2 regions of the Streptomyces sp. NPDC006326 genome follow, and region 2 is predicted to be linked to the other one. Evidence: riboswitches for the same ligand, from Rfam matches in the RefSeq annotation. Region 2 holds a riboswitch; the other holds the start of a gene.
What was found. Region 2 has a riboswitch for cyclic di-AMP ahead of ABZ128_RS15085 (peptidoglycan DD-metalloendopeptidase family protein). Riboswitches for the same ligand answer to the same signal wherever they lie in the genome.
Positions count from the first base shown of each region.

Region 1 (5,867 bases), on a different contig from region 2:
CCTGGCGGTTCGCCACCGAGCCGCTGACCCTCGGCGGGCAGGACGTCGAGGCCGGCGACCCGGTCCTGGTCGTCCTCGCGGCCGCCGACCGGGACCCCGGGCGGTTCGCCGATCCGGACACCCTGGACCTCGCCCGGAGTGACAATCAGCACCTCGGTTACGGGCACGGCATCCACTACTGCCTGGGCGCTCCGCTCGCGCGACTCGAAGGACAGACCGCGCTTGCGACTTTGCTCACGCGTCTGCCGGATCTGGAACTCGCCGTTCCGTCAACGGAGCTGCGCTGGCGCGGCGGACTGATCATGCGTGGCCTGCGCACTCTTCCCGTTCGCTTCACACCCCGGAACGAGTGAACGCGAACTGATCGGAAGTCAGTTTCCGACCGAACTTGTGACAATCGTGAGAAGGCCGCTAGGTTCTGCCGTTACCCAGCCGTTATGCGAAAGGTGCAGCTCATGCGTTCCGGGAACGGCCGCCACAGACGCCCCCGCCAGGTGCCCGCGATTGTCGTCACCGCCGGAGTCACCGGCTCCGCGTTGGCCCTGCCCCTGCTCGCCGCCACCGGCGCGAGCGCGGCGGACGCCTCCACGTGGGACAAGGTCGCAGAGTGCGAGAGTGGCGGCTCCTGGAGCGCCAACTCGGGCAGCGGTGCTTACGGCGGACTCCAGTTCACCCAGGAGCAGTGGAACAACGCGGGCGGCCTCACCTACGCCGAGCGCCCCGACCTCGCCAGCCGTTCCCAGCAGATCGCCGTCGCCGAGCAGGTGCTGGCCTCCCAGGGCCCCGGAGCCTGGCCGCTGTGCGCCGCCGGGGCCGGGCTGACCCAGGAGGCGCCCGCCGCCGCGGTGGACCCGGGTACGCCCGGCACCCACGGGCCGATCGCCCCCACCCCCTCGCGCCCGGACGATTCCGTCCCGGCCGGCGGTTCCGGCGCGCCCGCCAAGGACTTCGGGGCCCCGACCCCGACCCCGGACCCCTCGTTCACGCTCCCCGCGGCGCCGCTCGCGCCCTCCAGCGGACTGCCCGTCATGCCCGCCCCGGACGACCCGGCCACGATCCCGGTGTTCCCCGGAGACCCGACGACCACCCCGGTCCCCACGCCGACGCCCCCGACGCCGACCCTCCCGGCCGACCCGACCGCCCCGGTGTCGCCGGCCGATCCGGCGAACCCCTCGGCGCCCGTTCCGGCCGACCCGACCGCCCCCGCGGCCCCCACCGCCCCGGGCGCCCCCGGCGACCCGGCGGCCACCGGGGATGCCGGGGCCACCGGCAAGCACCGTGGTGCGCCCGCGCAGGAGACCCCGGCCCCTTCTGACGCCGCGTCGGAGCCCACGTACACCGTCAAGTCGGGCGACAGCCTGGCCACCATCGCGGTTGCCAAGGGGGTCAAGGGCGGGTGGAGCGCGCTCTACCAGGCCAATGAGCAGGTCATCGGCGAGGACGCCAACCTGATCACGCCCGGGCAGAATCTGGATCTAACCCAGCAATAGGGGCAGTTCGGGCGCCCGGAAGGCGCTGAATGTCCGTAATCGGCAAGTGAGACATGTGTCTCTTCCGGTCAACTGGCGTGTCACGCCCTGCGCCTTCCGCAAACCCCGTCCTCACCTGCGCAAACACCCCTAAGAGGGACGCAAGTAGGGGCCGTTTCTCCCCGATGTCGCGCGTTGAACATCGGGGAGGGACCTGTCTACCTTCTGAACCGCCCGCCACCGCGGGCCCCTTCGACCGCATCGCCGAATCCTGCCGGCGGACGGAGGGAACAGTCGTCGCGTCAAGCGCCGAAGGCAGGAGCGGGGGACCCAAGGTAAGTGCCGGGCCCGGCCATTGAGAGATGGTCAGGAACGGCTTGGGGTGAAGCCGCGCGCCAGCCGCGCGGCCGGGCACCATCGGCCCGAACCCGACAGCTCACCTCGCAGGCGTCGGTGAGGAGAACTCCATGCTGCTTTCCGGCAAGGGCAAGCACCGCCGCGCCTCCAAGGCCGCTCGCATCGTCACGCTCGCCGGCGTCACCGGCGTCGCCGTCGCGGCACCCCTGATGGCGGCCGGCTCGGCCAGCGCCGCGACCGCCTCCGAGTGGGACCGCGTCGCGCAGTGCGAGTCCGGCGGCAACTGGGCCATCAACACGGGCAACGGCTACTACGGCGGCCTGCAGTTCTCGTCCTCCACCTGGGCCGCGTACGGCGGCAAGGCGTACGCCGCGCAGGCCAACCAGGCCTCCAAGGCCCAGCAGATAGCCATCGCCGAGAAGGTCCTCAAGGGCCAGGGCAAGGGCGCCTGGCCGTCCTGCGGCGTCGGCCTGTCGAACTCCTCCTACACCGGTGGTGCCACCGACACCCCGAAGAAGACGGAGCAGAAGACCCAGCCGCAGAAGACGCAGCCGAAGAAGACCGAGCCGAAGAAGACGGAGCCCAAGCGCGCCGAGGCGCCGACCACCCGCTCCGAGCGCTCCGAGGCCCCGGCCCCCGCGCCGGCCGGCAACGGCTCGTACGAGGTCAAGACCGGCGACACCCTCAGCACCATCGCCGAGGCCAACGGCGTCAAGGGCGGCTGGGAGAAGCTCTTCGAGCTGAACAAGGACACCGTCAAGGACGCCGACCTGATCTTCCCGGGGCAGAAGCTGAAGCTCGCCTGACCCCCCCGCACGCACTCCCTGCCGCCCGGCGCGTCTCCGCACGCGCCGGGCGGCGGCGCGTGCAGGTCCACGGCCGCGGGAGCGGGCGTGATCAAGGCCTTGACCAGGGTCCCTATGTCCCGGAAGAGGGGTATTCGGGCCCTTTTTCGTCCCAGGAGCCGGGCGGTCGGGCGGCCCAGTGCCCGGAGCCGGTTAGGCTCTAGTCGGCAGGGCCGTCCACCGGCTCACCGCCACCGCACATCCAGCGTCACATCCCAGAAGGAGATGCTCGTGCCGTCCATCGACGTCGTCGTAGCCCGGGAAATCCTGGACTCCCGAGGCAACCCCACGGTCGAGGTCGAGGTGGGCCTCGACGACGGCAGCACCGGCCGTGCTGCCGTCCCGTCCGGCGCCTCCACCGGTGCCTTCGAGGCCATCGAGCTCCGCGACGGTGACCCCAACCGCTACATGGGCAAGGGTGTCGAGAAGGCCGTCCTCGCGGTCATCGAGCAGATCGGCCCGGAGCTCGTCGGCTACGACGCCACCGAGCAGCGGCTGATCGACCAGGCCATGTTCGACCTGGACGCCACCGACAACAAGGGCTCGCTCGGCGCCAACGCCATCCTCGGCGTCTCCCTCGCCGTCGCGCACGCCGCGTCCGAGGCCTCCGACCTCCCCCTCTTCCGCTACCTCGGCGGCCCGAACGCGCACCTGCTGCCCGTTCCGATGATGAACATCCTCAACGGTGGGTCGCACGCCGACTCCAACGTGGACATCCAGGAGTTCATGATCGCCCCGATCGGCGCGGAGTCCTTCTCCGAGGCGCTGCGCTGGGGCGCGGAGGTCTACCACACCCTCAAGAAGGTCCTCCACACCAAGGGCCTGTCCACCGGCCTGGGCGACGAGGGCGGCTTCGCCCCGAACCTGGAGTCCAACCGCGCCGCGCTCGACCTCATCATCGAGGCCATCAAGCAGGCCGGCTACACCCCGGGCAAGGACATCGCGCTCGCGCTCGACGTCGCCGCGTCCGAGTTCTACAAGGACGGCAAGTACGAGTTCGAGGGCCAGTCCCGCTCGGCCGCCGAGATGACCGACTACTACGCCGAGCTCGTCGAGGCGTACCCGCTGGTCTCCATCGAGGACCCGCTGTTCGAGGACGACTGGGCCGGCTGGAAGACCATCACCGACCGCCTGGGCGCCAAGGTCCAGATCGTCGGTGACGACCTGTTCGTCACCAACCCGGAGCGCCTGGCCCGTGGTATCGAGGAGGGCTCCGCCAACGCCCTGCTCGTCAAGGTGAACCAGATCGGTTCGCTGACCGAGACCCTCGACGCCGTCGAGATGGCCCAGCGCAACGGCTTCAAGTGCATGATGTCGCACCGCTCCGGCGAGACCGAGGACGTCACCATCGCCGACCTCGCCGTCGCCGTGAACTGCGGCCAGATCAAGACCGGCGCCCCGGCCCGCTCGGACCGCGTCGCCAAGTACAACCAGCTGCTGCGCATCGAGGAGATCCTCGACGACGCCGCCGTGTACGCGGGCCGCAGCGCGTTCCCGCGCTTCAAGGGCTAATTGCGCCCTCGCCTCCGTACGTCCCCGCACTCGGTCCCGTACCGTGTGCGGGGACGTATTGCGTAGTGCGTGCACAGGGGAGGCGGGACCATGGCCGGGAACCGGGATCGGTTCTCCACCTTCTCCACCGCGACCAGGCTCAAGCAGCTCGGCGAGCGGACCGCCGCGCACGTCTACCGCTCCCAGAGCCGCCGTCAGGTGCGGCGCAGCCGGCTGACCGGCCGGGCCGCGCTCCTCGTGCTCGTCCTCTGTACGCTGGTCGTCGCCCTCGCCTATCCGATGCGCCAGTACGTCTCCCAGCGCTCGGAGATCGCGGAGCAGCGGCGGGCGGCCGAGGCGGCGAGCCGGCGCCTCGAACGCCTCCGCGACGAGAAGGCCCGCTGGCAGGACAACGCATACGCGGAGCAGCAGGCCCGCAAACACCTGCACTTCGTACGCCCGGGCGAGATCAGCTACATCATGACCGACCCCGGGGCCGAGGCCGCCGAGCGGCACCGCAGCGGACAGGCCGGCTCCGACCGGCCCTGGTACTCCAACGTCTGGGACGGCGTCGACAAGGCCGACCGTCCCGGGGACTGAGCGGCAGCCGGCCGTCCCGGCAGTACCAGGCAGCACCACCGGCGAGCAGTACCAGCACCCATCCACGAGAACGAAGAGACTTCCTCCAGGCATGCAGACGCCCCCGCCCCAGACCGACCGGACCGAGCCGACCGACGCGGACATCGAGGCGTTCGAGCAGCAGCTCGGCCGCCCGCCGCGCGGGCTGCGCGCCATCGCCCACCGCTGCCCGTGCGGCCAGCCGGACGTGGTGGAGACCGCCCCCCGGCTGCCCGACGGCACGCCCTTCCCGACGCTGTACTACCTGACGTGCCCGCGCGCGGCCTCCGCGATCGGCACGCTGGAGGCCAACGGCGTGATGAAGGAGATGCAGGCCCGGCTCGCCGAGGACCCCGAGCTCGCCGCCGCCTACCGGGCCGCGCACGAGGACTACATCCGGCGCCGTGACGCCATCGAGGTGCTCCAGGGCTTCCCGAGCGCCGGCGGGATGCCGGACCGGGTGAAGTGCCTGCACGTGCTGGTGGGCCACTCGCTGGCCGCCGGCCCCGGGGTGAACCCGTTCGGCGACGAGGCCCTGGCCATGCTGCCGGAGTGGTGGGCCAAGGGCGCCTGCGTCACCCCGTGCGCCGACAAGGCGCAGGACGAGCCGGGCGATGCGCAGACGGCCGGGACGGAGGCGGACGCGTGATCCGGGTCGCGGGCATCGACTGCGGTACGAACTCCATCCGCCTCCTCGTCGCGGACTGCGACCCCGCGACCGGCGAGCTGGTCGAGCTGGACCGGCGGATGACGATCGTCCGCCTCGGCCAGGGCGTGGACAAGACGGGCCGGCTGGCCCCCGAGGCCCTGGAGCGCACCTTCGCGGCCTGCCGCGAGTACGCGGCGGTCATCAAGGAGCTCGGCGCCGAGCGGCTGCGCTTCGTGGCCACCTCGGCCTCCCGCGACGCCGAGAACCGGGACGAGTTCGTCCAGGGGGTGCTGGACATCCTGGGCGTCGAGCCCGAGGTGATCTCCGGTGACCAGGAGGCGGAGTTCTCCTTCGTCGGCGCCACCAAGGAGCTGACGGGCGCCGCCCACCTGGACAAGCCGTTCCTGGTGGTGGACATCGGCGGCGGTTCGACCGAGT
Region 1 covers NZ_JBEXRC010000040.1:48,609-54,475, reverse strand. The annotation lists gene ABZ128_RS26730 (cytochrome P450) at 1-353, shown strand, start outside; gene ABZ128_RS26725 (transglycosylase family protein) at 456-1,490, shown strand; cyclic di-AMP (ydaO/yuaA leader) riboswitch at 1,767-1,934, shown strand; gene ABZ128_RS26720 (transglycosylase family protein) at 1,937-2,632, shown strand; gene eno (phosphopyruvate hydratase) at 2,897-4,183, shown strand; gene ABZ128_RS26710 (septum formation initiator family protein) at 4,274-4,762, shown strand; gene ABZ128_RS26705 (DUF501 domain-containing protein) at 4,854-5,429, shown strand; gene ABZ128_RS26700 (Ppx/GppA phosphatase family protein) at 5,426-5,867, shown strand, end outside.
Region 1: linked by a shared signal. The riboswitch ahead of ABZ128_RS26720 (transglycosylase family protein) and the one ahead of ABZ128_RS15085 (peptidoglycan DD-metalloendopeptidase family protein) in region 2 are both predicted to bind cyclic di-AMP.

Region 2 (5,867 bases):
CGTCGCCCGCGACCACCCAGGAGGCCCACAGGGTGTGCTGCTGGTTGCGCAGTCCCCGGCCGCAGAAGTGGCGTGCCGGGGTGGCGGTCAGCGACAGGCCGGCGATGTCGGTGCTCTCGTTCCAGTCGAGCTCGCGGATCCGGTCCTCGGAGACGCCCCAGCGCTCCAGGTGCGCCCCGACGCCCAGCGGGACCGCGAAGACCGTGTCCGTGCCGACCAGCGCCTTGATCGTCGGCAGGTCGAGGTGGTCGTAGTGGTCGTGGGAGATCACCACGGCGTCGACCGGTCCCAGCGAGGCCAGCGGCACCGGTACGGGGTGCAGTCGCCTGGGCCCGGCGAAGGGGAAGGGGGAACACCGCTCGCCCCAGACCGGGTCGAACAGCACGCGCCGTCCGTCGATCTCCGCGAGCACGCTGGAATGCCCCATCCACGTCAGGCGCAGTCCGCTGGCGGGCGGCTTCGCCAGCTCGGCGAGCGTCGTCGGGTAGACCGGGATCGGGGCGCCGGGGTTGCGCCGGATCCGGTGCTCCTTGTCGAAGTAGATCTTCGCGAACTCGCGCATCGAGCCGGAGGGCCTGGTCCGGGCCCCGAGCGGGTTCTGGAAGACGCCGTCGGCGAAGTTCGGCGAACGCTGGATCCGCTCCAGCCGTGCGCCGGACGGATCCGCGCCGAAGGATTCGGGCCGCAGGGCGCGCAACCGTGGACGCAGGGGACGGGAGCCGGTCAAAGCGCCTCCTGGGAGGATGGGGCGGAAGGGGCGGTCGTGGACCGTACGCCGGTCCACGCCCTTCCCAACGCACACCGGCCCCGAAGGATTCCGCTCCGCGCTCCCTTCCCTCCGGCTCCTCGCGCCGCACCGGCGACCACCGGCACTGCGGCGGCACCCGGACCGGCGCCTACAGCGGCAGCAGGTCGGGGCGCTTCGCCTCCACGTGGTCGCCGGAGGACTCCCCGCGCAGCCGTCGGCCGATCCAGGGGACCAGGTGCTCCCGCGCCCAGAGGATGTTGTCCCGGGTCACGTCCACCGAGCCGCGCGGCTGTTGGGGCGGCCACGGCTGGTCGGGGTCGGCCGGCACCTCCAGCCCCAGCACCTGGGCGGCGCGCAGCGCGACCCGGGTGTGCCCCTCGGGCGAGAGGTGCAGCCGGTCGTCGTCCCAAGCCCGCCGGTCCTGGACGGACCTCAGCGACCAGAGGTCGAGCACCGGGCACCCGTACCGGTCGGCGATGGCGCGCACGTGGGCGCTGTACGTCGCCACCTTGCCCCGCAGGTGCTTGAGGACCGGCACGCCACGGGTGTCGAAGCCCGTGGTGATCATCACCAGCCCGACCGCTCCGGTCAGGTCGGCGACGGCTGCCTCGAAGCGCTCCGCCACCGCGTCCGGGTCGCTGCCGGGTCGGATGATGTCGTTGCCGCCCGCGCAGAAACTCACCAGGTCCGGGGCGAGTTCCTTGGCCCTGGGCACCTGTTCGGCCACGATCTGGTCGAGGAGGCGTCCTCGCACGGCCAGGTTCGCGTACCGGAAGTCGTGTTCCTCGCGCTGATCGGCCAGGAGTACGGCCAGCCGGTCCGCCCAGCCGACAAAGCTCCCCCCGGGTCCCGGATCCCCCACGCCCTCGGTGAAGCTGTCCCCGATCGCCGCGTACGAGCCGATGGTCTTGAGTGTCGTCGTCGTCGCTGCCACGAGGCCTTATCCTTCACCCCGGCACGTGACCTACGCCACCGTAGGCAGGGGTTGACGGACCGTGATTTGTACCACGGGGCGGGTACGGAATAACAGCGCGTGAGGCCGGGACCCCCCTCGGGCCCCGGCCTCACGCGGGTCTGGACGCCTCCGCGGCTGCGGGTGGTGTCAGATGCTCACGCCCTTGGAGCGGAGGTAGGCCAGCGGGTCGATGTCCGAGCCGTAGGACGGGCCGGTGCGGATCTCGAAGTGCAGGTGCGGACCGGTCGAGTTGCCGGTGGAGCCGGAGAGGCCGATCTGCCGGCCCGCGGCCACGCTCTGGCCGACCGAGACGGACAGCTGCGACAGGTGGCCGTACTGGGAGTACTTGCCGTCCTCGTGCCGGATGACGACCTCGTTGCCGTACGCGCCGCCCCATCCGGCGGAGACCACAGTGCCGGCGCCGACCGCCTTGACGGAGGTGCCGGAGCTCGCGACGAAGTCGACACCGGTGTGGTAGCCGCTGGACCACATGGCGCCGGGCGTCTTGTACTGGGTGGAGATCCCGCCGCCGCCGACGGGGGCGACGAAGCCGGCGGCGGTGACCGTCCGGCTCTTCGCGGCGGGCGCGGGCGCGGCCTCGGCCGCGGCCTGCGGGGCCGGGGCCTTCCCCTTGGGCGCAGGGGCCTGCTTCTCGGCCGGCGCCTGCTTCTCGGCCGGCGCCTGCGGCCGGGCGGGTGCCTGCTCCCGGGCGGAGGCCTGCGGGGCGGCCCCGGCCCGGGCGCCGAGGGTCAGCTTGAGGCCGGGGTGGATCAGGGACGGGTCGGCGCCGACGGCCTCGCGGTTGTCGGCGTACAGCTGCTGCCAGCCGCCCGAGAGGTGGCGCTCGGCCGCGATCTCGGAGAGGCAGTCGCCGGGCACCACGGTGTAGACGGCCGGAGCGGCGGCGGGGGCGGCCTGGAGGGCGGCCGGAGCCTGGGGGGCCTGCACGGGGGCCGTGACGGGAGCCGCGGCCGGGGCGCCGGCCGCCTGGGCGCCTGCGGCTCCGATCAGCGGCAGGGCGAGGGCCGCGCCGCCGGTGCCGGCAACGGCGAAACCACGCGCGAGGGAGCGGGACTTGGGACGGCGGTGCTTACCCTTTGCAGGCATGGCGATTTCCTCTCCGTCGCCTGCGAGGTGAGCTGTCGGGTTCGGACTGGAGATGTCCGGCCGGACAGGAACAGCACCTGTACGGCTTCACCCCGAGCCGTCCGGAAGAAGGATCCGGAGCAGCGTCTTACCTGGTTCCCCCGCTCCTGCCGCGCGCGTGAATAGTCGGGTGCGGTTCCCGGATGGCGGCAGGATTCGGCGGTCCATCCGGATCGGTGGCGAACGTAATCCAGCCGCACCGCGCGGAACAAGCCACGAATTACCCAACACTTTCCCGGAAGTCGGGCATCGGCGGAATTCCGGTCACCCTGTGTCCATTCCGCGGGGACAACGGCCCCCTCCACAAGGCAATTCGAGTTCCGCGATCAGGCACGCACGGTCACCGTATGATCTGGCTCACGGGCGGGGACGCGATCCACCCTTCCGGGCAGGCAAGTTGTGGCCAAGTGGTCCAAATTCGGACATCCGCGACGATACGGAGGAGAATTCCGTGACCCAGCAGATACACCACACCCCACCGGTGGAGCCGGAGCTGGTCGGAGTACGCAACTTCCGTGACGTGGGCGGCCTGCCGACCACCGACGGGCGCAGGGTCAGGACGGGACGACTGTTCCGAAGCGGACATCTGGCACATGCCACCGAAAAAGATACGGAATTCCTCGCCGCGCTGGGCCTGCACACCGTCTTCGACTTCCGCAACGACGCGGACCATGCCCTGGAGGGCCTCGACGTCGACCTGCCGGGCGTCCGCAACGTCAACATCCCCCTGTCCGATCCGGCCGACGGACGGGAGTTCTGGACGATCGTCCGCGAGGGCGGGATCGACCAGCTCCGCGCGCTCCTCGGCGAGGGGAAGGCCGCCGCCCGGATGACCGCCTCCTACCGCTCTATGATCCGCAACCGCACCGCCGAGCACAGCCGGGTCGTGCACGCCCTCGCCGAGGACAGCGTCCCGGCCCTCATGCACTGCGCGGCCGGCAAGGACCGCGCCGGCCTGTCGATCGCCGTCACGCTGCTCGCGCTGGGCGTCGAGCGCGAGGCGATCACCGCGGACTACCTGGAGTCGAACGCCCCGCACCGCCGCTACCGGATGCGCCGCACCGGCGAGCCGTCCGAGGCCCGCTCCCCCGAGGTGCTGGAGCTGCTCGCCCCGCTCTTCGACGCCCGCGCGGAATACCTCACCGCCGCCTTCGACACCATCGACGACCACTGGGGCGGCCTCGACCGCTACCTGGCCGAGGGCCTCCGGCTCACTCCCGCGACCCTCGCCCGGCTGCGCGAGCAGCTGCTCGACCAGGGCCTGTGAGACCGGCCCCGCCCGCCCCAGCGGGGCGGGCGGGACGCCGTCAGCGGTTGCCGACGGCCTGCTTCACCAGCGTCCTGCCGAAGTCCCACATGAGTCCGCCGCCCCCGTGCGCCTCGTCCATCACCGCGCGGAAGGCGGTGACGAAGCGGTCGACGTCCGCCTCGTCGATGATCAGCGGCGGGATCAGCTTGATGACCTCCATGTGGTCGCCCGAGACCTGGGTGAGGATCCGGTGCTTCTGGAGCAGCGGCACCACGACCATCTGTGCGAAGAGCCCCTTGCGGGCCGCCTGGAGCATGGTCCACCGGCTGCGCAGGCCCAGCGAGTCCGGGCGGCCGAACTCGATGCCGATCATCAGGCCGCGCCCCCGTACCTCGTGGAGCAGCTCGTACTCGCCCACCAGCGCCGTGAGGCGGCCGCGCAGCAGGTCCCCCGTCGCGCGGGCGCGGGCGACCACCGACTCGTCCTCCATGACGGAGAGCACCGCCAGTCCGGCCGCCATCGCCTGGGCGTTGGAACCGAAGCTCGCGGAGTGCACGAGCACCCGGTCCATGGACGAGTAGACCTTCTTGAAGATCCAGTCCTTGCCCAGGGTCGCGCCGACCGGCACGTAGCCGCCCGACAGCGCCTTCGCCACGCACACCAGGTCCGGCTCCACGCCCGGCTCGTGCTGGTAGGCGTAGAAATCACCGGTGCGTCCGAGGCCGGTCTGCACCTCGTCCGCGATCAGCAGCGCCTTGTGCCGGCGCAGCAGTGCCTGGGCGCCGGACAGGAAACCGGGCGGGGCGGCGAGTACGCCCTTGCCCTGGACCGGCTCGACCACGAGGGCGGCGACGTCTCCGCGCGCCAGCTCCCGCTCCAGGGCGGCCAGGTCGCCGAGCGCGATCGCCGTGTCGGGCAGCAGCGGTGCGAAGCCGTCCCGGAAGCCGGCCTCTCCGTTGACGGAGAGCGAGCCGGTGGTGAGCCCGTGGAAGGCGTGGTCGCAGTAGAGGATCCTGGGCCGTCCCGTGGCGTACCGGGCGAACTTCAGGGCGGTCTCCACCGCCTCGGTGCCGCTGTTGCCGAAGAAGACCCGGTCCAGGTGGGGGCTGTACGTGAGCAGCTTCTCGGCCAGCAGTCCGGGCAGCGGCTGGCAGTCGAAGCGGGTGAGGTCGGCGAGCTGGGCGTCGAGGACGTCGTGCAGGGCCCGGCGGACGACCGGGTGGTGCCGGCCCAGCCCCATCACCCCGAATCCGGCGAGCATGTCGAGGTAGTCGTTGCCCTCGGCGTCCCAGAAGTGGGCGCCCTCGGCCCGCTCGTAGACCTTGTCGAAGCCGATGGTGTGCAGCATCCTCGGCAGCTGGTGGTTGAGGTGGCGTGCGTGCAGCTCGTAGCGCTCGGCGCCGCGCTCGGCCAGCAGGGCGCCGAGGTCGAAGCCCTTGCCCCGGCCGCCCTCCCCCGGGTGGCCGGTGCTCATGCCGACGCGTCCCGGTTGGCGGCGATCGTCTCCCGGGCGGCGCGCAGGGATTCCTTGAGCGAGCCCATGGTGGCGAGGACGGCGGTCGGCTCGTAGCCGCAGTGCGCCATGCAGTTCGCGCACCGCGGGTCCTTTCCGCGGCCGTACTTGCTCCAGTCGGTTTCCTCGATCAGTTCCCGGTACGTGGGCACGTAGTCGTCGCTCATCAGGTAGCAGGGGCGCTGCCAGCCGAAGAGGGAGTAATTGGGAATGGCCCAGGCGGTGCAGGGGAAATCGACCCGGCCTTCCAGGAAGT
Region 2 covers NZ_JBEXRC010000016.1:31,691-37,557, reverse strand. The annotation lists gene ABZ128_RS15095 (MBL fold metallo-hydrolase) at 1-727, opposite strand, end outside; gene ABZ128_RS15090 (SGNH/GDSL hydrolase family protein) at 897-1,682, opposite strand; gene ABZ128_RS15085 (peptidoglycan DD-metalloendopeptidase family protein) at 1,851-2,810, opposite strand; cyclic di-AMP (ydaO/yuaA leader) riboswitch at 2,815-3,021, opposite strand; gene ABZ128_RS15080 (tyrosine-protein phosphatase) at 3,301-4,116, shown strand; gene ABZ128_RS15075 (aspartate aminotransferase family protein) at 4,157-5,572, opposite strand; gene hpnH (adenosyl-hopene transferase HpnH) at 5,569-5,867, opposite strand, start outside.